Regions from separate parts of the Brachybacterium sp. genome, predicted to be linked through region 1. Evidence: predicted binding sites of a transcription regulator. Region 1 holds the regulator's gene; the other holds the start of a gene.
What was found. Region 1 encodes HspR, which represses chaperone genes until heat shock. Its sites were predicted from a motif close to AAGTTGAGTCNNNNNGACTCAACTT; they were not measured.
Positions count from the first base shown of each region.

Region 1 (5,285 bases):
CAGAAGGTCGTGGACTGGCTGGTCTCGCAGGTCAAGAACAAGGACGGGGTGGACCTGTCCAAGGACAAGATCGCCCTGCAGCGCCTGAAGGAAGCCGCTGAGCAGGCCAAGAAGGAGCTCAGCGCCTCGACCTCCACCAGCATCTCGCTGCAGTACCTGTCGATGACCGAGAACGGTCCGCTGCACCTGGACGAGAAGCTCACCCGGGCCCAGTTCGAGGACATGACCTCGGACCTGCTCGAGCGCACCAAGGCACCCTTCCACCAGGTCATCAAGGATGCGGGCGTCTCCGTCTCCGACATCGACCACGTGGTCCTCGTCGGCGGCTCCACCCGCATGCCGGCCGTCACCGAGGTCGTCAAGGCCCTCACCGGTGGCAAGGAGCCCAACAAGTCCGTGAACCCTGACGAGGTCGTCGCCGTCGGCGCCGCGCTCCAGGCCGCGGTCATCAAGGGTGAGCGCAAGGACGTCCTGCTCATGGACGTCACCCCGCTCTCCCTCGGCATCGAGACCAAGGGCGGCGTGATGACCAAGCTCATCGAGCGCAACGCGGCCATCCCCACCAAGACCTCCGAGGTCTTCTCCACCGCCGAGGACAACCAGCCCTCCGTGGCGATCCAGGTGTTCCAGGGCGAGCGTCAGTTCACCCGGGACAACAAGCTGCTCGGCACCTTCGAGCTGACCGGCATCGCCCCCGCGCCGCGCGGCATCCCGCAGGTCGAGGTCAGCTTCGACATCGACTCCAACGGCATCGTGCATGTGACCGCCAAGGATCGCGGCACCGGCAATGAGCAGTCCATCCAGATCACCGGCGGCTCCGCCCTGTCCGATGAGGACATCGACCGCATGGTGAAGGACGCCGAGGAGCACGCCGCCGAGGACGAGGAGCGCCGCAAGAACGCCGACGCCCGCAACACCCTCGAGCAGCTCGTCTACCAGGGCGAGAAGCTGCTCAAGGACAACGCGGACAAGATCCAGGACGGCGACAAGACAAAGGCCGAGGACGCCATCAAGGAGTCCAAGGACGTGCTGGCCAAGGAGGACTCCTCGACCGAGGACCTCGAGGCCAAGCGCGACTCCCTCAACGAGGCGCTGCAGGCCGTCGGCACCGCGATCTACTCGCAGGCCGAGGGTGCGGAAGGTGCCGAGGGCGCTTCCGAGGACGCTGCCGGTGCTGACGATGACGACGTGGTCGACGCCGAGATCGTGGACGAGGACGAGGAGAAGAAGTGATGACCGAGGGCCAGAGCACTCCTGAGGACCGCGAGCGGCCTGAGGGCGAGCCGAGGTTCTCCTTCACCGACAAGCGCAAGGTGAACCCCGAGGACGGCTCCGTCCGTCCCTCGGGGTCCACCCCCGCGGCGGAGGCGCAGGGCGGCACCGACCCGGTCGACCCCTTCGACGCCGAGGCTGCGGCGCTCTTCGAGCAGGCCGCCCAGGGCGGAGAGGACTCCTCACTCCCGGCCGACGCCGGCCGAGTCGCCGAGCTCGAGGGCCGGGTCACCGAGCTCTCCGAGCAGCTCAAGCGTGAGCAGGCGGAATACGTCAACTCGCGCCGGCGCATCGAGGGCGCGGCGGAGGTGAGCAAGGACGCGGCAGTGGCTCGCGTCCTCGGCTCGCTGATCGGCGTGCTGGACGACGTGGAGCTGGGCCGCCAGCACGGCGACATCGTCGAAGGCACCCCGTTCCACTCGATCGCCCAGAAGCTCGAGGAGGTCCTCGGTTCGCATGGCCTGAAGCGCTTCGGCGCCGTGGGGGAGCAGTTCGATCCGAACCTCCACGAGGCCCTCATGCACGAGGACGCCGATGACGTCGAGACCAACACCATCTCGATGGTCATGCAGCCCGGCTACTCGATGCACGAGAGGATCCTGCGACCGGCCCGGGTCGGCACCCGGGGCCCCGCCTGACCCTCCCCACCCCTGAGGCGGTGCGGCGCCCGCCGGTCATCACGACCGGCGGGCCCCGCACCTCCCTCTCCGTATCGCACACAGCACCAACCCCCTCACCATCCCCGCTCTCGGAAGGAGACGCACATGTCCCAACAGGACTGGCTCGACAAGGACTTCTACGCGGTCCTCGGCGTCTCCAAGGACGCGAGCGCCCAGGACATCAAGAAGGCCTACCGCACCCAGGCCCGCAAGTACCACCCCGACCACCACCCCGACGACGCCAAAGCTGAAGAGAAGTTCAAGAGCATCGGCGAGGCCTACTCGGTCCTCAACGATGAGGAGCAGCGCCAGCAGTACGACGCGATCCGAGCCATGGGCGCCGGTGGCGCACGCTTCTCCGCCGGCCAGGGCGGTCCCGGCGGGGCCGGATTCGAGGACATCTTCTCCTCGATGTTCGGCGGCGGCGGCCACCCCGGCGCTCGCCCCGCCCCCGGCGGCGGCGCCGGCAACCCCGACATCGATGATCTGCTGAAGATGTTCGGCGGCCAGGGCGGCGGCTTCGGCAACGGCGGTTTCGGCGGCGCCGGTCCCGCCGGCTTCTCGCCGAATCGCGCCCCGGCGAAGGGCTCCGACACCTCCGCCCGCACCCGGGTCAGCTTCCGCGATGCGGCGCTGGGCACCGATCTGCGCCTGACCGTCGACGGCAGGACCATCACCACGCGCATTCCCGCCGGCGTGCACGACGGGCAGAAGATCCGCCTGCGCGGCAAGGGCCGACCCGGCCCCGGCGGCGCGCCCGCCGGCGACCTGCTCCTGACCCTCGACGTCGAAGAGCACCCCGTCTGGAGCGCCGACGGCGTGAACCTGCGCATCACGGTGCCGATCTCCTTCGACGAGGCGGTGCTCGGCACCACCGTGGCGGTCCCGCTGCTCGACGGCGACACCGTCTCCGTGAAGGTCCCGCCCGGCACGCCCTCCGGTCGTACCCTGAGAGTGCGGGGCAAGGGACTGGTCACCAAGAAGAAGACCGGCGACCTCCACGTCACCGTGCAGGTCGCGGTCCCCACCCACGTCGACGGCGCGGCGAAGCAGGCCATCGAGGACCTGCGGGCAGCACTGGCCGACGAGGACCCCCGCGCCGGCCTCACCGAGGCCGCGGCCCGCTGAGCATCCACGTGCTGAGCACGCGCCTGCTGAGCACCCACCCTCTGAGCACCCGTCTGCTGAGCACGATGAGCTGAGAACGCACCCGCACGCTGCAGAGCTTCGGAAGGAGCATCCCGATGGCCTTCTCGCACCGCCTCGATGACCGCGCCCCGGTCTTCGTCATCTCGGTCGCGGCGGAGCTGTCCGAGATGCACCCGCAGACCCTGCGCCAGTACGACCGTCTCGGACTGGTCGTCCCGCAGCGTACCCGGGGACGCGGCCGCCGTTACAGCCCCCGCGATGTGGTCCGCCTCCAGGAGGTCCAGGCACTCTCCCAGGACCAGGGCATCAACCTCGCCGGCATCAAGCGGATTCTCGAGCTGCAGGACGAGGTCAGCGAGCTCGAGGGCAAGCTCGAGAGCGTTCGCGAGAAGCTCGGCGCGTTGACCCCCGCTCAGCGGCGCGTGTTCTCCGCCGATCGGGACGGTGAGATCAGCGCTCTGCGCCGCGGTGAACGTCCCCGGCGGCGCAGCAGCGGCAGCGCGCTGGTGGTGTGGCGGCCTACTCGCCGGTCCTGATCTCGCCACTTCTGATCGCGGAGGCGCTCCCGACTGCGGGAGTGCTCCCGACGGCGGGGGAGCTGGTGACTGCGGCGGTGCTGGGAGGAGTCAGCACCCCGGCGAGGTGGTAGATCTCCTCGAGCTGCAGCGCCACCTGGGCGAGGTCGACCCCCTCGGCGGCCTGGCGACCGGCAGCGGTGAGGTCCTCGAGCTCTCCGGCGAGCAGCGCGGAGAGCTTCCGGGCGACCTGACCCGCGAACTCGGGCCCGTCCCCGCAGACCTGGTGCGTGAGCACCCCGTCGGGCATCGCGTCGCGGTACAGCGGGATGCCGCGCACCAGGGTCGGGATCTCGGTGGCCAGCGCCTCCCAGAGCACGATCCCCTCGGTCTCCTCCTTGGTGAGGAAGGCGAAGACATCCGCCCCGGCGTAGGCCTCCCGCAGCCGGTCCGCGTTCACATAGCCGGGGAACAGCGCATTGGGCGGGGCACTCGCCAGTGCCCGCTGGACCTCGGCGGTGAGCAGGCGCGGGTCCGTGCGCCCGAACCAGACGAAGCTCACCTCAGGCAGCTGCCGGGCGACCTCCACCCAGTCCAGGATCCCCTTGCGCACCAGATGCATGCCGACGCTGATCACCACGGGGGCGTCGGGGGCGAGTCCGAGCCGGTCCCGCAGCTGCGCCCGGGCCGTCGGATCCGCCCGGAAGAAGCTGGTGTCCACACCGTTGGAGAGCACCCGGATCGGTGCCGAGATCCCGTACTTCGGGGCGGAGACGAGATCTCGCGAGTAGCCGCTGGGGGTGATCACCACGTCGCCGCGCCGGTACAGGTGCGCGATCCAGCGCCGGAACAGCGGGGCGAGCTGATTCGACCCGGTGAAGGAATCCCGGAAGTCATCCTCGGTGGAGTGGGCCCATACCAGCACCGGACGTCGCCACAGCCGTGCCCACCGCGCCAGCACCGGAGTGTCCGGGAAGGGGGTGTTCAGGTGCACCGCGTCGAAGGGGCGCAGGGGAGAGGTGACCACCTGATGGCCGAGCGTGCGCACCGCCGACTCCTGATGACGCATCGCCGCGCCGATGCCCGATTCCCGGGCCAGGCCCGTCAGCCCGCGCGGCATCAGCACCCGCAGCGGCTCGTCCGGATGCCGGACGCCGCGCGGCCCGCCACCGGGGAGCACGCCGTGCGCGAGCCGATCCAGCCGGCGCAGGGCGCGCTCCCGGAGAGGGGCGGGGCGCCGCAGGGCGCGAGATCTCATGAACATGTCGTGGCTCCGTTCACCAGGGCAGGAAGTGTCACCAGGGCAGGAAGCGCATCACCAATGCGCTGACGCCGAGCCCATAGGCGATCAGAGCCCACGGCTTGCACAGCAGGATGATCCAGACATAGGTGCGCCACCGCATCTTGGTGGTCCCGGCGATGTAGCAGAGCAGATCGTCGGGGGCGATGGGCAGCGCGATCGCGGTGGCGAAGGCGCGCGTGAAATGGGGGCTGCGGGTCCAGCCGAGGAACTTCTCGACTGTGCGCGGGCGGAACAGCCGCTCGATCAGCGACAGTCCGACGTGCCGGGCGATGAGGAAGTTCAGCATCGAGCCGGCAGTGACCGCGGCGTAGTTGTAGAGCGTGCCCTCGACTGCACCGAACAGGACCGGGCCGGCGAGCACCAGCAGCCCGCCGGGCACGATCGGGA
Region 1 is NZ_JBQDLF010000087.1:227-5,511, forward strand. Features, by position in the region: partial or broken gene dnaK (molecular chaperone DnaK) at 1-1,233, shown strand, start outside; gene ACTH43_RS18235 (nucleotide exchange factor GrpE) at 1,233-1,910, shown strand; gene ACTH43_RS18240 (DnaJ C-terminal domain-containing protein) at 2,037-3,059, shown strand; gene ACTH43_RS18245 (heat shock protein transcriptional repressor HspR) at 3,176-3,616, shown strand; gene ACTH43_RS18250 (glycosyltransferase) at 3,600-4,859, opposite strand; gene ACTH43_RS18255 (TVP38/TMEM64 family protein) at 4,891-5,285, opposite strand, start outside.

Region 2 (18,762 bases), on a different contig from region 1:
CGCCTCCAACGCCGAGGTCGACGCCGCCGAGCTGCTCGCCCGGGCGGAGGGCTTCGACGTCGAGGTCGACGACGACTCCTCCCGGACCTCGCTGATCGCCGTCCAGGGCCCCCAGAGCGAGCAGATCCTGCTGGATGCGCTGCTCGGCGCGGACAGCGGGGTTGAAGGACTCTCGGCCGAGGACCTCACCGAGATGAAGAACTATCGCTTCGCCGAAGCCACCTATCGCGGGGAGTCGATGCTGATCGCCCGCACCGGATACACCGGCGAGGACGGCTTCGAGCTCTACATCCCGAACGACCAGGCCGCGGAGCTGTGGAAGCTGCTCACCGCCGTCGGCGGGGACCGCCTCACCCCCTGTGGCCTCGCCTGCCGCGACACCCTGCGCCTCGAGGCCGGGATGCCGCTGTACGGCAACGAGCTCGGCCGGGACCTGTACCCCGCGCAGTCGGGCATGGCGCGCGTCGTCGCCCTGAAGTCGAAGGAGGACTTCGTCGGCCGCGCGGGGATCGAGGCGGCGGATCTGACCGACCGTCCGGTCCTGGTGGGCCTGGTCGCGGAGGGCCGCCGTGCCGCACGCGCCGGCGCGCAGGTGCGCGACGCGGAGGGACGAGACGTCGGGGCGATCACCTCCGGTGCGCTGTCCCCGACCCTCGGCCACCCCATCGCGATGGGCTTCGTGCGCACCAGCGTCGCCGAGGCTGGCACCGAGCTGATCGTCGATGTCCGCGGCAAGGACCTTCCGGTCCGTGTCGTCGAGATGCCCTTCTACCGTCGCGACTGAGCTGCGACTGAACAGCGACTGGTCTTCCGCCGGGACCGACCTTCCGCCGGGACCGATCTCATGCCGGGCCGACCTCCCGCCGGCCCTGCTGCTCTTGAACCCACCCGAGTTTCCCCCCAACCCCTCTCCGGAAGGACTGATCCCATGTCCGCAGAACTCCTCTACAGCAAGGACCACGAGTGGGTCCGCGTCGAGTCCGATGGCGTGGCCGTCATCGGCGTGACCGACTACGCCGCCGAGCAGCTCGGCGACGTGGTCTACGTCGACCTGCCCGAGGTGGACGGCGAGATCACCGCCGGCACCGAGATGGGCGAGATCGAATCGACCAAATCCGTCTCTGACCTGTTCTCCCCGATCAGCGGCACGGTCACCGAGATCAACGACGCCGTCGTGGACACGCCCGAGCTGGTCAACTCCTCGCCCTTCGACGAGGGCTGGCTGATCAAGGCCAGCTACGAGGCGCTGCCCGACGATCTGCTGAGCGCCGAGGACTACAAGGCATTCACCGAGGCCTGAGCGTCGCGGAGGCGGCGGCCGCTGGGCAGCCGCCTCCTGCCGGTGCCGCGCACCGCTGCGCGGACGGCTCCATCCATCCAGAACCGCACGCAACATCCAGGGGCACTCCTTCATGACCGCATCGCCTGCGCATGCTCACGACTCCTTCGTCCGCCGCCACGTCGGCACCGATCCCGACGCGCAGCGTCACATGCTCGAGGTCCTGGGCTATGAGTCCCTCGACGAGATGCTGACCGCTGCGGTGCCGAGCACGATCCTGCTGGACCAGTCCGAGGGCCCCCGGAGCGTCAGCTCCGTGGTCCCCGCCGGCGTCACCGAGCCCGCCGCACTGGTCGAGCTGCAGGCTCTCGCCGACCGCAACACGGTCCACCGCTCGCTGATCGGGCTGGGCTACTACGACACCCACACCCCCGCCGTGATCCAGCGCAACGTGCTGGAGAACCCTGCCTGGTACACCGCCTACACCCCGTACCAGCCCGAGATCTCACAGGGCCGCCTCGAGGCGCTGCTGACCTTCCAGACCATGATCTGCGATCTGACCGGGATGGACCTCTCCAACGCCTCCACCCTCGATGAGGCGACCTCCGCCGCCGAGGCGATGCTGCTCGCCCGCCGCCACGTCAAGCGCAACGGCAACGTCTTCCTGGTCGACGCCGACACCCTCCCCGCCACCAAGGCGGTGCTCCAGGGCCGTGCCGACGGGCTCGGCATCGAGCTGCGCGAGGTCGACTTCGCCCGCGAAGGAGCCCCCGAGGGCGAGTACTTCGGCGCCTTCCTCCAGTACCCGGGCGCCTCCGGCCGGGTATGGGACCCCCGCGACGTCATCGCCGAGGTGAAGTCCACCAAGGCGATCGCGATCGTCTCCGCCGATCTGCTGGCCCTGACCATGCTCGCCTCCCCGGGCTCGCTCGGGGCGGACGTCACCGTCGGCACCTCCCAGCGCTTCGGCATCCCGCTCGGCTTCGGCGGCCCGCACGCCGGTTTCGTCGCCGTGCGCAAGGGCCTCGAGCGCCAGCTGCCGGGACGCCTCGTGGGCGTCTCGAAGGACGCCGACGGCAACCCCGCCTACCGGCTCTCCCTGCAGACCCGCGAGCAGCACATCCGCCGCGAGAAGGCCACCAGCGCGATCACCACCGCGCAGGTGCTGCTGGCCGTGATGGCCGCAATGTATGCCGTCTATCACGGCCCCGAGGGACTGACCCGCATCGGCCGCACCGTCGCCGACCGCACCGCAGTCCTCGCGGACCTGCTGCGCCGCAGCGGCTTCGAGCTCGTCGGAGACAGCTTCTTCGACACCCTCGAGGTGCGGGCCACCGGTATCGCGGGCGCTGTGGCGGAGTCCCTGAAGGACGCCGGCTTCCTCGTGCACACCGTGGGCGATGACCTCGTGCACCTCTCGCTCGACGAGACCACCACCGTCGCGGACCTCGAGGCGATCGCCGCCGCCTTCGCCCCCCATGCGCCGACCCCCGGTCAGGAGCTCGCCGAGGTCGACTCCGGCAACGGCTGGGACGGCCTGGTGCGCGAGGACCCCTTCCTCCAGCACCCGGTGTTCTCCTCCTTCCGCTCCGAGACCGCGATGATGCGCTACCTGCGCCGCCTCGCGGACCGTGACTTCGCCCTGGACCGGGGGATGATTCCGCTGGGCTCGTGCACCATGAAGCTCAACGCCGCCACCGAGATGGCCGGCATCACCTGGGCGGGCTTCAACGCCCTGCACCCCTTCGCTCCCCGCGAGGACGTGACCGGCTACCTCGAGCTGATCACCCAGCTCGAGACCTGGCTCGCGGACCTCACCGGCTACGACACCGTCTCCCTGCAGCCCAACGCCGGCTCGCAGGGCGAGTTCGCGGGCCTGCTCGCGATCCGTGCCTACCACGCCTCGCGCGGCGAGAGCAGCCGTGAGGTGTGCCTGGTGCCGAGCTCCGCGCACGGCACCAACGCCGCCTCCGCCGTCATCGCCGGCCTGCGCGTGGTGGTCGTCGCCTCCGATGCCCGCGGCAACATCGATCTCGATGACCTCAAGCAGAAGATCAAGGATCACGGCGACGAGCTCGCCGCGATCATGATCACCTACCCCTCCACCCACGGTGTCTACGAGGAGGAGGTGCGCACCGTCTGCGAGCTGGTCCACGACGCCGGCGGTCAGGTCTACGTCGACGGCGCGAACCTCAACGCCCTGCTGCAGGTGGCGCGCCCCGGCGAGTTCGGCGGGGACGTCTCCCACCTGAACCTGCACAAGACCTTCTGCATCCCTCACGGCGGCGGCGGCCCCGGGGTCGGGCCGGTCGCGGCGAAGGCGCACCTGGCGCCCTTCCTGCCCGGCCATCCCGCCATGCAGCAGATCGAGCACCCGGTGGTCGGTCAGGGCGAGCAGCCCCATGGCGGTGCCCCGGTCTCCCAGGCGCCCTACGGGTCCCCCTCGATCCTGCCGATCACCTGGACCTATATCCGGCTGATGGGCCCGGACGGGCTGCGCCACGCGACGGCCTCGGCGGTGCTTGCGGCGAACTACATGGCGCGCCGCCTCTCCGAGTCCTACGAGATCCTCTACACCGGGGAGAACGGTCTGGTGGCCCACGAGTGCATCGTGGACCTGCGCCCGTTCACCGCTCGCACCGGGATCTCCGTGGACGACGTCGCCAAGCGGCTCATCGACTACGGCTTCCATGCTCCGACCATGTCCTTCCCCGTGGCGGGCACGCTGATGGTGGAGCCGACGGAGTCCGAGGACCTCGCCGAGATCGACCGCTTCGTCGACGCGATGCTGATGATCGCGAAGGAGGCCGAGGAGGTCCTGGCCGGTACCTGGCCCGCCGAGGACAACCCGTTGGTCAACGCCCCGCACACCGCGGCGTCGGTCGTCACGGGGGAGTGGACCCACCCGTACTCCCGCGAGGTCGCCGTCTACCCCGGCAGCTGGACCGCGCTCGAGGACGACTCCGTCCACGACAGCGCCCAGATGCGGATCCAGTCGAAGTACTGGCCGCCGGTGCGCCGCGTCGAGCAGGCCTACGGCGACCGCAACCTGGTCCCGACCTGGCCGCGTGACTGAGCCGGGCCCGACTTGGCCGCGTGACTGAGCCGGGCCTGGCCTGGCTGCGTGACTGAGCCCGGGCCGGACCGCCCGGTGGGCCCCGCCGATATGAACAGCTGTGACGCCCCGGTTTCCGACCGGGGCGTCATTGCTCCTAGGCTCTGTGCATGACCGAGATCCTCACCACCCATGCCGGCTCCCTCCCTCGCAGCCCCGAGCTGATCGCGGCCAATGCGCAACGCCCCGTCGGCGCCGACGGACTGACCCCCGAACCCACCGCCGAGTTCCGCGAGGTGCTGCGCCAGGCTGTGGTGGACGTGGTGGCGAAGCAGCGCGAGATCGGCATCGCGATCCCCAACGACGGCGAGTACGGGCACCTGATGGGCTCGGCCGTGAACTACGGCTCCTGGTGGTCGTACATCTTCGACCGCGTCAGCGGTCTGGAGCTGACCGGCAGCGACCACTTCTCCGCCGAACCGGTCCGCTCGAGCCCGGGCGACGTGCGCCTGACCACCTTCCCCGATCGTCGCGACTGGACCACCTTCGCCGAGGCATACCAGGATCCGAGCTCCGGCATCACCGTCGGCGCGCAGACCACGTTCCCCGCGGCCACCGGCCCGGTCTCGTTCTCCGACGTCGGCCGCGAGCTCGTCGACCAGGACGCCAGGAACATCCGGGCGGCGCTCAAGGCCGCTGGGTACGAGCACGGCTTCCTCAACTCCCTCTCGCCGGGCTCCGGCAGCCGCATCGTCGATGATCACTACGGCGACGAGGACGCCTTCCTCGACGCCTGGGTCGACGTGATGCGCCCCGAATACGAGGCGATCGCCGCCGCCGGACTCACCGTGCAGGTCGACGACCCGTCGATCGCCGAGAACTGGGACCAGATCAACCCCGAGCCGAGCGTCGAGGACTACCTCACCTTCACCCGCAAGCGAGTCGACGCGGTGAACCGCGCCCTGGTGAACGTGCCCACCGAGCAGACCCGTTTCCATCTCTGCTGGGGCTCCTGGCACGGCCCGCACACCACCGACATCGAGTTCCGCCACATCGCCCCGCTGCTGCTGGAGATCGACGCGAAGTACTACAGTTTCGAGGCGGCGAACGTGCGCCATGAGCACGAGTGGACCGTGTGGCAGGACCTCGAGCTGCCCGCCGACAAGGTGCTCGTGCCCGGCATCGTCTCGCACGCCACCAACGTGGTCGAGCACCCCGAACTGGTCGCGCAGCGTCTCGAGCGCTTCGCGAAGATCGTCGGCCCCGAGCGCGTGATCGGCTCGACCGACTGCGGTCTCGGCGGGCGCATCCATCCGCAGATCGCCTGGGCGAAGCTCGAGTCGCTGGTGGAGGGCGCGAAGCTCGCCTCGCAGCGTCTCTGACCCGGATCGCGCCAGCGGTCGCACCCGGCCCCATCTGGCGGCCGCCCCCTGCCCCCGTCGGGCGGCTGCCCTCTGCACGATCGGGCGGCGGCCGCCCGCATGATCAGGCCGCGGCCGCTGCTCCACCGGGCGGCGGCCACTGTTCCACCGGGCTTTCGGCCGCAGACGTGGACCAAGTGTTCATGCGGACCAAGTGTTCATCCAGATGTCACGCGTCCATCGCGCGGAGGACCAGCACCAGGAGCATCATCGATGGCGTGAGGATTCTCTTCGTCTCCGAATCATTCCTTCCGCACATGAACGGGGTCACGGGCTCCGTGCTCCGCGTCGTGGACCACTTCGCCGCCACGGGTGACGATCTCGGGATCATCGCCCCTCAGTGGCCGGGAGCGGACAAGCACCTGCGCACCGCCTGCGGTCGACGGGTGAGGGTGCGCCGCGTCGCCTCGGCCCCGATGCCCGGCTATTCGGAGGTGCGGATCGCCGCCACCAGTGCCGCTGCGCTGCGGCGGCGGATCGACGAGTTCCAGCCCGATGTCATCCACCTCGCTTCACCGATGATCCTCGGCGGCCGGGCCGTGGTCGCCGCCCAGAAGGCAGGCGTGCCCACCGTCGCCGTCTATCAGACCGACATCCCCGGATACACCGCCCGGTACGGGATGCCGTTCCTGGAGAACGCCACCTGGCAGCTGCTGCGCGACGTCCACAACCGCGCGACCGTGAACCTCGCCCCCTCGACCGCGACCCGGGACCAGCTCCTCCAGCACGGCATCGAACGGGTGGACCTCTGGCGGCGCGGCGTGGACACCACCCTGTTCTCGCCGGAGCTGAGCAGCCCGTCGCTGCGGGCGAGATATGCACGGCCGGACGAGAAGCTCGTGATCTACGTGGGCCGGCTCGCGGCCGAGAAGCAGGTCCAGGATCTCAAGGTCATCCATGACATGCCCGGCGTGCGACTGCTGATCGTGGGGGAGGGGCCCGAGGGGGAGTCGCTGCGCCGGCTCATGCCCCGGGCGCGCTTCGCCGGATTCCGCACCGGCACCGACCTCGCCGCCCACCTCGCCAGCGCCGACCTGTTCATCCACCCCGGTGAGCTCGAGACCTTCGGCCAGACCCTCCAGGAGGCCATGGCCTCCGGCCTGCCGGTGATCGCCCCGCGGCGCGGAGGGCCGGTGGACCTCGTCGCCCCCAGCCGCACCGGCTGGCTCTATTCCCCGGGCATGCTCGACGAGCTGAGAGAGCACGCGAGCGATCTGCTCTTCGACGATGCGAAACGCCAGGCCTTCGGCCGAGCGGCCGAGGAGTCCGTGCGCAAGCGGACCTGGCCGGTGCTCGCCGAGCAGCTGCGCGGCTACTACCTGCAGGCGATCGAGCAGCACCGACAGGTCGACGCCCTGCTCTGATCCCGGCTTCCCTCGGCTCCGTCCCGTCCCCCGTCACAAACCTGCTGTCACATTCCGCCACATAGTTCGCCCGCGATGCCGCCGGCGCGATGAACTGGGTCCAGTCGTCGACCGACGGCCCGGAACATCGCTCCTCTGCGGAAGGGACAACATCATGGCGCAGCGCACTCGTCGCCCGCTCATCGGCGTGACCGCGGGGACCCGCACGATGATGTCCGGCGCCTGGGCGGGCCATGATGCCGTGGCGGTCAACGAGCAGTACGTGCGTGCCCTGCGGGAAGCCGGTGCGCGACCCGTGATCATCGCCCCGCAGGACGAATGGAGCGACGAAGAGATCGCCGAGCTGGACGGCCTCGTTCTCACCGGCGGCACCGATCTCGATCCCACCGCCTGGGGCGAGGAGTCGCTCGCCACCGACATGACCCCAGACCCGGAGCGGGACGCCTTCGAGACGGCGCTGTACCGTGCCGCCCGACGCAATGACGTGCCGGTGCTCGGGATCTGCCGTGGCCTGCAGGTCATCGTCATCGCCGAGGGCGGGGAGCTCCACCGTCACCTGCCGACGGACCTGCCCGCCCATCCCACGACAGGTCTCGAGCCCAACCGCGTCGAGGCGCAGCTCGATGCGGCCAGCGACCTCGCCCTCGCGCTCGGCACCCGCGCCGAGGTCACTGCCTTCCACCACCAGGGGATCCGCACCGTCCGCGGCGATCTGCGGATCGTGGCCCGCCACGACAGCGGCCTGGCCCTCGCGGTCGAGGCGGAGCACGGATCGAGCGTGCTCGGCGTGCAGTGGCACCCCGAGATCGACGGCGAGGCGGGGCGCAGCATCTTCGAGAGCCTGCTCACGGCGATCCGCCACCGCGACACGGCCACGGTCACACCCTCCCTGGTCTAAGATGGGCAACGGTCGTCCGAGCCCCGTGTCGGACGCAGAGATCGGTGACACAGAGGAAGAGGCAGCATGAGCAACCAGCATGTCGCGGACGCGACCGATGCGCAGACGCATCAGGACGAGAACGTGACCTCGAAGGGCAACAACATCGTCCTATCGGTGGTGCTCTTCATCGTGCTCTTCGGGCTGTTCGCCGCCGGGCTCTACATGATGTCGATGATGCCGATGACCGAGCCCTCGGTCGGCCTCTTCGTCGGCGGCCTCGCGCTGTGCATGGTCGCGCTGTACGGCACCTTCGATCTGGTGCCGCGCTTCCTCTCCTGAGCTCCCCTGAAATTCCTCGTGCCCGGCGCCTCACGGCGGCCGGGCACGAGTCATTTCTGGCGGGAATCGCCGGCAGGGATGCTGTTCGAGGCGCGCCGCTCAGGCTATGGGGTGCGTCGTCTCCAGTCGCACGATCGATTCCAACGCCACCACGATCATGTCCTCGAAGGTCTCCTGACGTTCCTGCGCGCTCGTCTCCTCCCCGGTGAGGAGGTGATCCGAGACGGTGCAGAGAGCGAGCGCGCGGCGAGAGAACTGCGCGGCGAGGGTGTACAGAGCAGCAGCCTCCATCTCCACCCCGAGCACCCCGTATCCCGCCAGGATGCGGGTGGTCTCCGGATCAGGTGAGTAGAACTGGTCGGCGGAGTAGAGTCCGCCGGCGACCAGCGGCAGCATGCGGTCCTCGGCGATCTCGGCCGCAATCCGGGCCAGCGTGAAATCCGCGGCCGGAGCGAAGGAGACATAGCGGAAGCGCGGCACGTTCATCGCGGAATCCGTCGAGGCGGCCACGCCCAGGATCACGTCCCTCACGTTCACCGCCCCCGAGAGCGCGCCGCAGGTGCCGACTCGGATGATGGTCTGCACGTCGTAGTCGTCGAAGAGCTCCTGGGCATAGATCGCCATCGACGGCTGGCCCATGCCGGAACCCTGCGCGGAGACCCGGATCCCGCGGTAGGTGCCGGTGAAGCCCAGCATCCCCCGCACGTCGTTGTACTGGACGGGATCCTCGAGGAAGGTCTCGGCGATCCAGCGGGCGCGATAAGGATCCCCGGGCATCAGGACGTACGGGGCGATCTGGCCGGGGGAGGCACCGATGTGTGTCGACATGTTGCCAGCGTACGGCGCGGGTACGGCCCGGTGACGGAACGCAGAGCGGAACGCAGAGAAGGGCACGGTATGCCGGAAGCGGTGACCTGATCGCCACCCGTGGTGTGTTCCGGCGCGGTATGGCGCAGAATAGATGACCGTGAACGCTCACGATCCTCTGCTCGCCGCCTCTGCGCGCCCCGCCGTGCCGGCGTCGGTGCGACGAGCCCGCTGGGCCGTCTCCCTGATCTTCTTCCTCAACGGCGCTTCCTTCTGCGCGATCCTGCCCCGGTACCCGGAACTGGTGGAATCGATCGGGCTGAGCAACACCGCCTTCGGCCTCGCCATCGGCATCGGCCCTCTCGGTGGATTGCTGGCTGGCCTGTTCGCCGCCCGCCTGATGTCCCGCTTCGGCTCCGCCCGGGTGAGCGTGGTGCTGCAGGTGCTCGCATCTGTCTCGCATCTGGCGGTCTACGTCTCCGGGTCCTGGCTCTGGCTGACCTGCTCGCTGCTGCTGGCGACAGCAGCCGATGCGATCACGGACATCGCGATGAACGCCCATGGCATGCGGGTCGAGCGGCGCTATCGCCGCTCGATCATGAACAGCTACCACGGCTGGTGGTCGCTCGGAGCGGTGGTCGGCGGCCTGCTCGGCGCCGCCTGCGCACAGCTCGGCCTGCCGCTGTGGATCCAGGGAATCATCGGCATGATCGTGTTCGGCCTCCTCGCTGCCGCCTCGCTGCGCTTCATGCTGCCGGGCCCGGACAGCACCGAGCGCACGCCGGTCGCCTCCCCGTCGGCGTCCTCCGCCACAGAGGTTCCCGATGCGGCACCGACCGGCTTCCGCCTGGCCGGGATGAGCTTGCGAGCGCTCGGCCTGGTGACTGCACTGGGCATGGTCCTGGTGTTCGCGGGCTCCACCGAAGACGCCGGCAGCACCTGGGGTGCTCTGTTCATGCAGGACACGTTCGCGGCCACGCCCTTCCTGGCAGGTATGGCGTTCGTGGCCCTGCAGGGGGCGCAGACGATCGGCCGCTTCACCGGCGATGCCGTGGTGGACCGCCTGGGGGACCGGACGACCGCGCGGCTCGGTGGTGTGATCGCCATGGTGGGGATGAGCTTCGCCCTGCTGCTGCCCTCGCCGGTGACCGCGGTGATCGGCTTCGCCGCAGCAGGGTGGGGCGTGGCGACCCTCTTCCCCGCTGCCTATCGCGCTGCGGATGACCTTCCCGGGGTGCCCCATGGAGTCGGGATCACCGTGGTCGGCTGGTTCGCCCGCCTGGGATTCTTCCTCACCCCGCCATTGATCGGGGTGCTCGCCGACGCGATGACCCTGCGCTATGCCCTGTGGATGGTCCCGCTCTACGCCGTCGGGATCCTGCTGTTCTCCAGGGTGCTCAGCACTCGGAGCGTGAAGGCGGGTCACTGACGCTGATCGGCAGGGCAGGGCAGGGCGGGGCAGGGCAGACTAGAGCGCCGAGCCGGGCCCTCGGGACGCACGCGCACCCGGGACGCCCACATCGGGGCACGCGCGCCGGGCCGCACCCGCAGCCCCGCCGCGCCCGCCCTCGGTCAGAAGCGGCTGCTGTCCCCGGCACCTTCGCGGGCGATCACCAGGTCTCCGCCCGAGAGATCCACGACCGTGGTCGGCTCGATCCCGACCTCCCCGGAGTCGATGATCGCGTCCACCTGCTCGCCGAGAAGATCCTGGACCACCCAGGCCTCAGAGGGCGGATCCTCCTGCCCAGGCAGCAGCAGCGTCGAGGAGGCGATCGGCTCGCCGAGCGCCTCCACCAGCGCATGGGCCACGCGATGGTCCGGGATCCGCACCCCGACCGTGTGCTTCTTCGGATGGGCGAGCCTGCGCGGCACTTCTTTCGTGGCGGGGAGGATGAAGGTGTAGGCCCCCGGGGTCGCGTTCTTGACCAGCCGGAAGACCGGGTTCGAGACCAGCACGAACTGACCCAGCTGCGCGAAGTCTGCGCAGACCAGCGTGAAGTGATGATCCTTCCCCACCTGTCGGATCCGTCGGATCCGATCGAGCGCCTCGACATTGCCGAGGGTGCAGCCCAGGGCGTAGCAGGAATCGGTGGGATAGGCGATCAAGCCGCCTTCCTGCAGCACCGAGACCGCCTGCTCTATGAGCCGGGGCTGAGGATCCTCGGGATGGATGTCGAGATACTTCGCGGAGCGACGTGACCTGGCCATGCCCGATGGTACGCCGGGGCCTGACCGCACGTCGATCACGCTCGCAACCTTGTCGATCTGCCTCGCAGCGTTGTCGACCAGGCTCGCAGTCCTGTCGATCCGCTTCGCAGCCCGTCGAACAGGGCCGGGCACCGGCTGGGGCCGGTCGGCGCCGTGATTCAGGCGACGACGACGAACTCACGGCCGATCCATTTGGTGCGCCGCAGCCGCACCACGGCGTTCACGGGCAACGGTCCCTTGATATGGGGGTAACCGCGACCTTTGCCGTCCACATCCGCTTCGATGTCCACCGCGATGCCGGCGGCCTCCACTCGAGCCACGTCGATCTCCAGGATCACGAGATCCGAGGGACGATCCGGATAGACCCGCTTGGCGACCTTCGAGACCTGCTCCGGCCAGGACGCGTGCAGGAACCCTTCCTCGGCCAGGTCGCGGCCGCGGGTCGCGCGGGTGTAGGAGCCTGACCGAACGGCTGCCTCCCAGGTGGGCAGTTCGGTGATGTGCCAGATCAGGGGCGGAGGCATGACCGGCAGTGTACCGTGACCGGCATGGATGAGACCTCCGCCGGACCTGGCGCGGTGCGCCTGGTCCACGATGATGACCGTGACCGTTATGAGGCACTCGACGGCGATGAGCTGGTCGCTGTCCTCGCCTATGGCGACGAGGATCTGCCACCGGGTGCCGGAGACGGCCTCGGGGTACAGGTGCGGGATCTCCGTTCGACCGTCGTCGCTCCCGAGCGCTCGGGTCAGGGCATCGGCTCCGCGATCGTGCGCTACGCCCTGGACGATATCCGCGGCCAAGGGCTGAATATCCGCCCCACGTGCTGGTTCGTCAAGGGATGGATCGACCGCCACCCCGACTATGCCGACCTGCTGGAGAACCCGGCCCCCGTTCGCGACCAGGAGGGCCGATGACATACCGGATCCTGACCGTTTGCACGGGCAACATCTGTCGCTCGCCGATGGCCGAGTACGCCCTGCGCGAGGCCCTGGACCAGGCCGGCCTCGGCGACCGCGCCGAGGTCGCCTCCGTGGGCACCACCGGGTGGGAGGTGGGAAATCCGATCGATCCGCGGGCCGGCGACCTGCTGCGCCGTCATGGCATCGATGCGGTCAGCCATCGCGCACGCCAGCTTGATGAGCAGGAGCTGCACCGCGCCGACCTCGTGCTCGCTCTCGACCATGACCATGTCGGGCCGCTCCAGCGCGTGCTCGGTCGCGAGCAGGCCGACAGGACGGTCCGGATGGTGCGGGACTTCGCGCCGGCTCCGGTCGAGGACACGGGCATCCGTGACCCCTGGTACGGCGACGAGAGCGACTTCGAGATCACCTGGGAGCAGATCGACGAGGCGCTGGGCGGCATCATCGACCATGTCAGCGCCCAGCTCGATGCCGGCGCGCGCTCGGTCGACTCTCGGGAGCAGCGATGAATGCCGCGGAGCCGCGCGGCGCGCTCGAGACGGCCGCCGCCCTGCGCAGCGGAGAGCTCGACGTCCTCGAGCTCGCCGAACGGACTCTCGAGGCGGCCCGCGGCGTCGGTGCCGAGACCGGCGCGTTCGCCCACCTGCTCGAGGACCTCACCCGGGAACAGGCTCGGACCGTCTCCGAGCGGCTCGCCGACGCGCGTCGCAGCGGTCGAGAAGCGGACCTCGCCGCTCAGCTGCCGCTGCTCGGGGTGCCGCTGCCGATCAAGGACCTGACCCAGGTCGCCGGCGCCCCCTTCGAGGCCGGCAGCGCCGCCCTCGCGGGCAACATCGCGACCGTGACCGACGGCGTGGCACAGAAGATCCTCGATGCCGGCACCCTCACCATCGGCAAGACCACGACGCCGGAGTTCGGCATGCCCTGCTACACCGAGCCGGCGACCGGCGCGCCCGCCCGGACCCCCTGGGATCTGCGCCGCACCGCCGGCGGTTCGAGCGGGGGAGCGGCCGCTGCGGTCGCCTCCGGCGTGGTGCCCCTCGCGCATGGCTCCGACGGCGGGGGATCCGTCCGGATCCCTGCGGCGTGCTGCGGCATCGTGGGCGTGAAGCCCTCCCGCGGCGTGGTCTCACCCGGGCCGTACGGCAGCGAAGGGATGGGCCTGGGCACCGACGGTGTGCTCGCGCGCAGCGTGCGGGATGCGGCCGCCGGGCTGGACCTCATCGCCGGGCCGCGCACGGGAGACTTCACCCCCTCGCGCGCCTCAGAACGCTCCTACCTCGCCCGCCTCGAGGAGGACTCCCAGGCTCTGGCCCCGCTGCGGATCGCCGTGCTGCGGGAGCCGCTGGCCGCGGAGACCGAGGTGCATCCGGCCGCTCTGCGGGGACTCGAGCGTGCCCTCGAGGTCCTGCACGGGCTCGGCCATGAGACCGTCGAGATCCGAGCCCCATTCACCCCTGAGGACTGGAAGTCCTTCATGCCGCTGTGGTCCGTCGGGGCGGCGTCGATTCCCTTGACCTCTGCGCAGGAGGGGAAGCTGCTCGAGCTGACCCGCTGGCTGCGCGAACGCGGCCGCAGCTACAGCGGCGTGGATCTGGCGCTGGCGTTCTCCGGGGTCCAGTCGCTCTCCCGGCGCACTCTGGAGGAGTTCGCTCCGTTCGATCTGGTCATCACCCCCACTCTGGCCGCACCCCCCGCCTTCCCTGCAGAGCTCCAGCTCTCCGACGGCGAGGCGGACTTCTTCGCCCAGTGCGCGTTCACCCCGTGGACCAGCACCTGGAACATGCTCGGCACCGCCGCCGTCTCGGTCCCGATCCATCGGGAGATGATCGACGGCGGAGAGCTGCCCTTCGGCGTGCAGCTGGCAGCCACTCGGCCGGGCGACGAGCCGCTCCTGCTCGCGGTCGCCGCGCAGCTCGAGGCTCACGACCCGTGGCCGCTGGTGCGCGTGCCGCAGCACGCATGAGCACTCCCACGGAAGGGGCTGGGTCGCTGGAAGGAGCCGGGCCGCAGACCGTCCGACTCGACGTCTGGCTGTGGAGCGCCCGCCTGATGCCCACCCGTTCGGCGGCGACCGCGGCGTGCCGCGGCGGTCATGTGCGGCGCAACGGTGAACCGGCCAAGGCGGCCCAGAAGATCGTGGTCGGGGATGAGCTGAGGGTGCGCTCCCCGGGGCGTGAGCGGGTCGTAGTCATCACCCGGATCCTCACCAAGCGGGTGGGTGCCCCGATCGCTCGCACCGTCTATGAGGACCACAGCCCGGAGCCGCCGCCGCAGCTCGCTGCCGCCCCGCCCCGGAGGGAGCGCGGTACCGGCAGGCCCACCAAACGGGAGCGTCGACAGTTCGACCGGTTGCGAGGACGTGACTCCACAGGCGGCGACGACGAGCACGACCCCCGGCACTGAAAGCTCCGGACCTGAGATCCGGTCGTGAGGCCCGGTCCTGAGCCCCAGTGAGCACGCGGCTTGAGCACAGGGCTTCCGCATGACGAGGGCCCCGCGTCGATGACGCGGGGCCCTGGTGGCTCCCGTCCGGTGCGCGAGCGCCCGGTTCAGATCAGCGTGCGGAGGAGAGCAGCTCGTGGCGGTTGGAGGTCAGCCGGCTGAGCAGGTTCCGCTCGATCTCGACGACCTTGGGATTCGCGCCGTCGGCGAGCAGCCGCTGACGGATCGAAGCGAGGTCGGCGCTCTCCCGGATGAACCGCTTCATCACCGGTTTGGCACCGATCTGCTCCGCCCAGCGCTTGCCCTCGCGCCGTCCCTTCCAGGTCGCGAGCATGTCGACTTCCTCGTGGGTGAGCCAGCCCTGGTTGGCGTAGTCACCCAGACGGACTCGGGTCAGCCTGGATTCATCCCAGATCAACGCCACGATCGTGATCAGCCATATCAGTGAGAGCAGCGCCTTGGCGCCGTACATCAGCAGCAGGATCGGGATCCCGCCGCCGAGACCGGCGAAGAAGTTCCATGCCGCATGGATCAGCATCCCGGGGATCAGCGCGGGGATGAACACCAGGAAGCCCATGATGGTGCCCCACTTGCGCGCCACGAAGCCGACGATGATGCCCGTGAGCGAGGTGTAGATCGCGTGGCCGAAGATGTTCATCACCCCGCGCAGGATGAACATGAACAGCACGCCCCCGGCGCCCATGCTCTCCAGCCCGCGGGTGTAGTAGATGATGTTCTCGGTGAAGGCGAAGCCGCCGCCGATCAGGGCGCCGTAGATCAGGCCGTCCAGCGGCCCGTTGAAGTAGCGGCGTGCGAGCACCATCAGCAGCAGCAGTCCGAGGCCCTTGGTGGTCTCCTCGACCAGCGGCGCGCTGATCACCGGGCCAGCAAAGGCCACCGCTGCTTCGCTGCCGGTGACCAGGAAGACCAGCAGCGAGTTCAGCGTGTTCAGGATGTAGCTGAGACCGGCGGCGATCGCTGCTCCCCAGAACACCGCGATGATCAGCAGGGGCAGCGGCTGGGGATCCCAGCGGTCCGCCAGGAACATGATCCCCGCGATGACGAGCAGGGAGATCCCTGCGAGGAAGGCCGTGACCGGCCACCAGATCGGGCTCGAGCTCGCAGTCATCACGAACTCGAGGAAGAACCAGCCCAGGACCACCAGCACGAAGAAGCCGAGCACCACCAGCGCGAGCCACACCATGATGCTCACAGCCGGCAGCCGGGTGGCGTTCTGCGCGACCTCCTGCACCCGACGGGTCTGGGTGGACCAGGCCGACTGCGGCTGGGCCTGGTCGGGTCGTTGGATCTGCGCAGGAGCGAAACGGGCAGCGGTGAGGCCCGACGCCGGCCGCACCGAAGTGTCATAGGCGCGCGGGTTGCCGTAGTCGATATAGCGCGGCTGCGACTGGAACGACGGAGATCCGGGCGCGGAGTTCGTGGCACCGGGGCGCGGGCGCCCGTTGGGCATGTACTGGCCGCCAGGCTGCTGGTAGGGGGGCTGGGACATGAGGGCCTCTGTTTTCGCGGCAGGGGTGTCAGGTATCGCTGTGCGGCTCGTGGTCGACGTCGGTTCCCCTGGACGGACGAGTCACGGTGCCAGTGCGATGCTACAGGTGTGTGATCCCATTCTCGCGGAGAGGCCCGGGCTGTGGAAGGCCGTTGTGGATGACGACTGGCGGATGCCCGGAGGGTCCTCCGTCCGAAGTTCCTTGAGTGACGAAAGTTCTTAGAGTTGAGCGGAATAGACTCAACTTGGTTGACGTTGATCTGATCGAACGCCTCATACGACCGAAGCGCCCAGGAGAGGAGCATCGTGGAATTCCAGTTCACCACCCGCTCGCAGGAAGCTGTCACCGCGGCTGCGGAGAAGGCTGTCGAGCTCGGCAACCCGCAGATCAGCTCGATGCACCTGTTGTGGGCCCTGGCCGACCAGGACAACGGCATCGGCCGTGCCGCCCTGGACGCAGCCGGCGCCGATCCGCTCGAGGTGGTCCGGCGCGCCGCGCAGGCGATCGACTCGCTGCCGCGAACCAGCGGAGGCTCTTCGCCCACCTTCGTCGGCACCGGATTCGATGCGCTCGAGGCGGCCCGGCGCGAGGCGGACACCGCCCGCCGCACCTACCTGTCCACCGAGCATCTGATGATCGGCATCGCTCTCGGCAAGGACGCCGCCGCGCGGCTGCTCGCCGCCGCCGGAGCGACCCCTCAAGCACTTCGCGATGCCGTCACCCAGCTGACCCCAGGAGATGATCGAATGAACCAGATGGATTCGCAGAACCCCGAGGGCACCTTCAAGAGCCTCGAGAAGTTCGGGGTGGACCTCACCGAGCTCGCCCGCGAGGGTCGGCTGGATCCGGTGATCGGCCGAGACACCGAGATCCGCCGCGTCGTGCAGGTGCTCTCGCGCCGCACCAAGAACAACCCGGTGCTGATCGGCGAGCCCGGCGTCGGCAAAACCGCCGTGGTCGAGGGTCTGGCCCAGCGCATCGTCGCGGGCGATGTCCCTGACTCCCTGCGCGGGAAGCGGCTGGTCTCGCTGGACCTCTCCTCGATGGTCGCGGGGTCGAAGTACCGCGGTGAGTTCGAGGAGCGCATGAAGGCGGTCCTGGACGAGATCCGCACCAGCAACGGTCAGATCGTCACCTTCATCGACGAGCTCCATACGGTGGTCGGCGCGGGCGGCTCCGGCGACGGCTCGATGGATGCCGGCAACATGCTCAAGCCGATGCTGGCCCGCGGCGAGCTGCGGATGGTCGGGGCGACCACCCTGGACGAGTACCGCGAGAACATCGAGAAGGACCCCGCGCTCGAGCGGCGCTTCCAGCAGGTGTTCGTGGGGGAGCCGAGCGTCGAGGACACCGTGACGATCCTGCGCGGGCTCAAGGACAAGTACGAGGCGCACCACAAGGTCACCATCACCGACTCTGCCCTGGTGGCCGCAGCGACCCTCTCCTCGCGCTACATCTCGGGCCGGCAGCTGCCGGACAAGGCCATCGACCTGGTCGACGAGGCCGCCTCCCGCCAGCGGATGGAGCTGGACTCCTCCCCGGAGGAGCTGGACATCCTGCGCCGTCAGGTGGACCGGCTGAAGATGGAGGAGCTCGCGCTCTCCGGCAGCGAGGATCCCGGAAGCATCGCCAGGCTCGAATCCGTGCGCTCCCAGCTCGCCGACCGCACCGAGCAGATGGAGGAGCTCTCGGCACGCTGGGAGCGGGAGAAGGCCGGTCTGAACCTGGTCGGCGACCTCAAGGCACAGCTCGAGCAGCTGCGCATGCAGGCCGATCGGGCTCAGCGCGAAGGCGACCTCACCGCTGCCTCGAAGATCCTCTACGGCGACATCCCGGCGCTCAAGGATCAGCTGCGTGAGGCAGAGGAGCAGGAGGCAGGCATCGCCGGCGAGCAGGAACGGCCGATGGTCGCCGACCACGTGAGCCCCGATGACATCGCCGATGTCGTCTCCGCCTGGACCGGAATCCCTGCCGGTCGCCTGTTGCAGGGCGAGACCGAGAAGCTCCTGCAGATGGAGGAGATCATCGGTCAGCGGCTGATCGGACAGGCCCGTGCCGTCGGCGAGGTCTCGGATGCGGTGCGCCGAGCGCGCGCCGGCATCTCCGACCCTGACCGTCCCACCGGCTCCTTCCTCTTCCTGGGGCCCACGGGGGTGGGCAAGACCGAGCTCGCCAAGGCGCTCGCGGAGTTCCTCTTCGATGATGAGCGGGCGATGATCCGCATCGACATGTCGGAGTACTCCGAGAAGCACACCGTGGCGCGGCTGATGGGTGCCCCTCCGGGCTATGTCGGCTACGACGAGGGCGGCCAGCTCACCGAGGCCGTTCGCCGCAGGCCGTACTCGGTGGTGCTGCTCGATGAGATCGAGAAGGCCCACCCCGATGTGTTCGACGTGCTGCTGCAGGTTCTCGACGACGGCCGGCTCACCGACGGCCAGGGACGGACCGTGGACTTCCGCTCCACGATCATGATCCTCACCTCGAACCTGGGCGCCCATGCGCTCCAGGACCAGCTGCTCGACGAGAAGGA
Region 2 is NZ_JBQDLF010000014.1:22,553-41,314, forward strand. Features, by position in the region: gene gcvT (glycine cleavage system aminomethyltransferase GcvT) at 1-784, shown strand, start outside; gene gcvH (glycine cleavage system protein GcvH) at 929-1,300, shown strand; gene gcvP (aminomethyl-transferring glycine dehydrogenase) at 1,413-4,355, shown strand; gene ACTH43_RS07825 (cobalamin-independent methionine synthase II family protein) at 4,505-5,716, shown strand; gene ACTH43_RS07830 (glycosyltransferase family 4 protein) at 5,974-7,119, shown strand; gene ACTH43_RS07835 (gamma-glutamyl-gamma-aminobutyrate hydrolase family protein) at 7,274-8,017, shown strand; gene ACTH43_RS07840 (hypothetical protein) at 8,084-8,338, shown strand; gene deoD (purine-nucleoside phosphorylase) at 8,438-9,166, opposite strand; gene ACTH43_RS07850 (MFS transporter) at 9,300-10,574, shown strand; gene ACTH43_RS07855 (L-threonylcarbamoyladenylate synthase) at 10,718-11,353, opposite strand; gene ACTH43_RS07860 (DUF952 domain-containing protein) at 11,512-11,877, opposite strand; gene ACTH43_RS07865 (GNAT family N-acetyltransferase) at 11,902-12,270, shown strand; gene ACTH43_RS07870 (low molecular weight protein-tyrosine-phosphatase) at 12,267-12,785, shown strand; gene ACTH43_RS07875 (amidase) at 12,782-14,242, shown strand; gene ACTH43_RS07880 (RNA-binding S4 domain-containing protein) at 14,239-14,682, shown strand; gene ACTH43_RS07885 (PrsW family intramembrane metalloprotease) at 14,834-16,231, opposite strand; gene clpB (ATP-dependent chaperone ClpB) at 16,538-18,762, shown strand, end outside.
Region 2: the regulator HspR is predicted to act here: its motif matches at 16,454-16,478, upstream of clpB (ATP-dependent chaperone ClpB).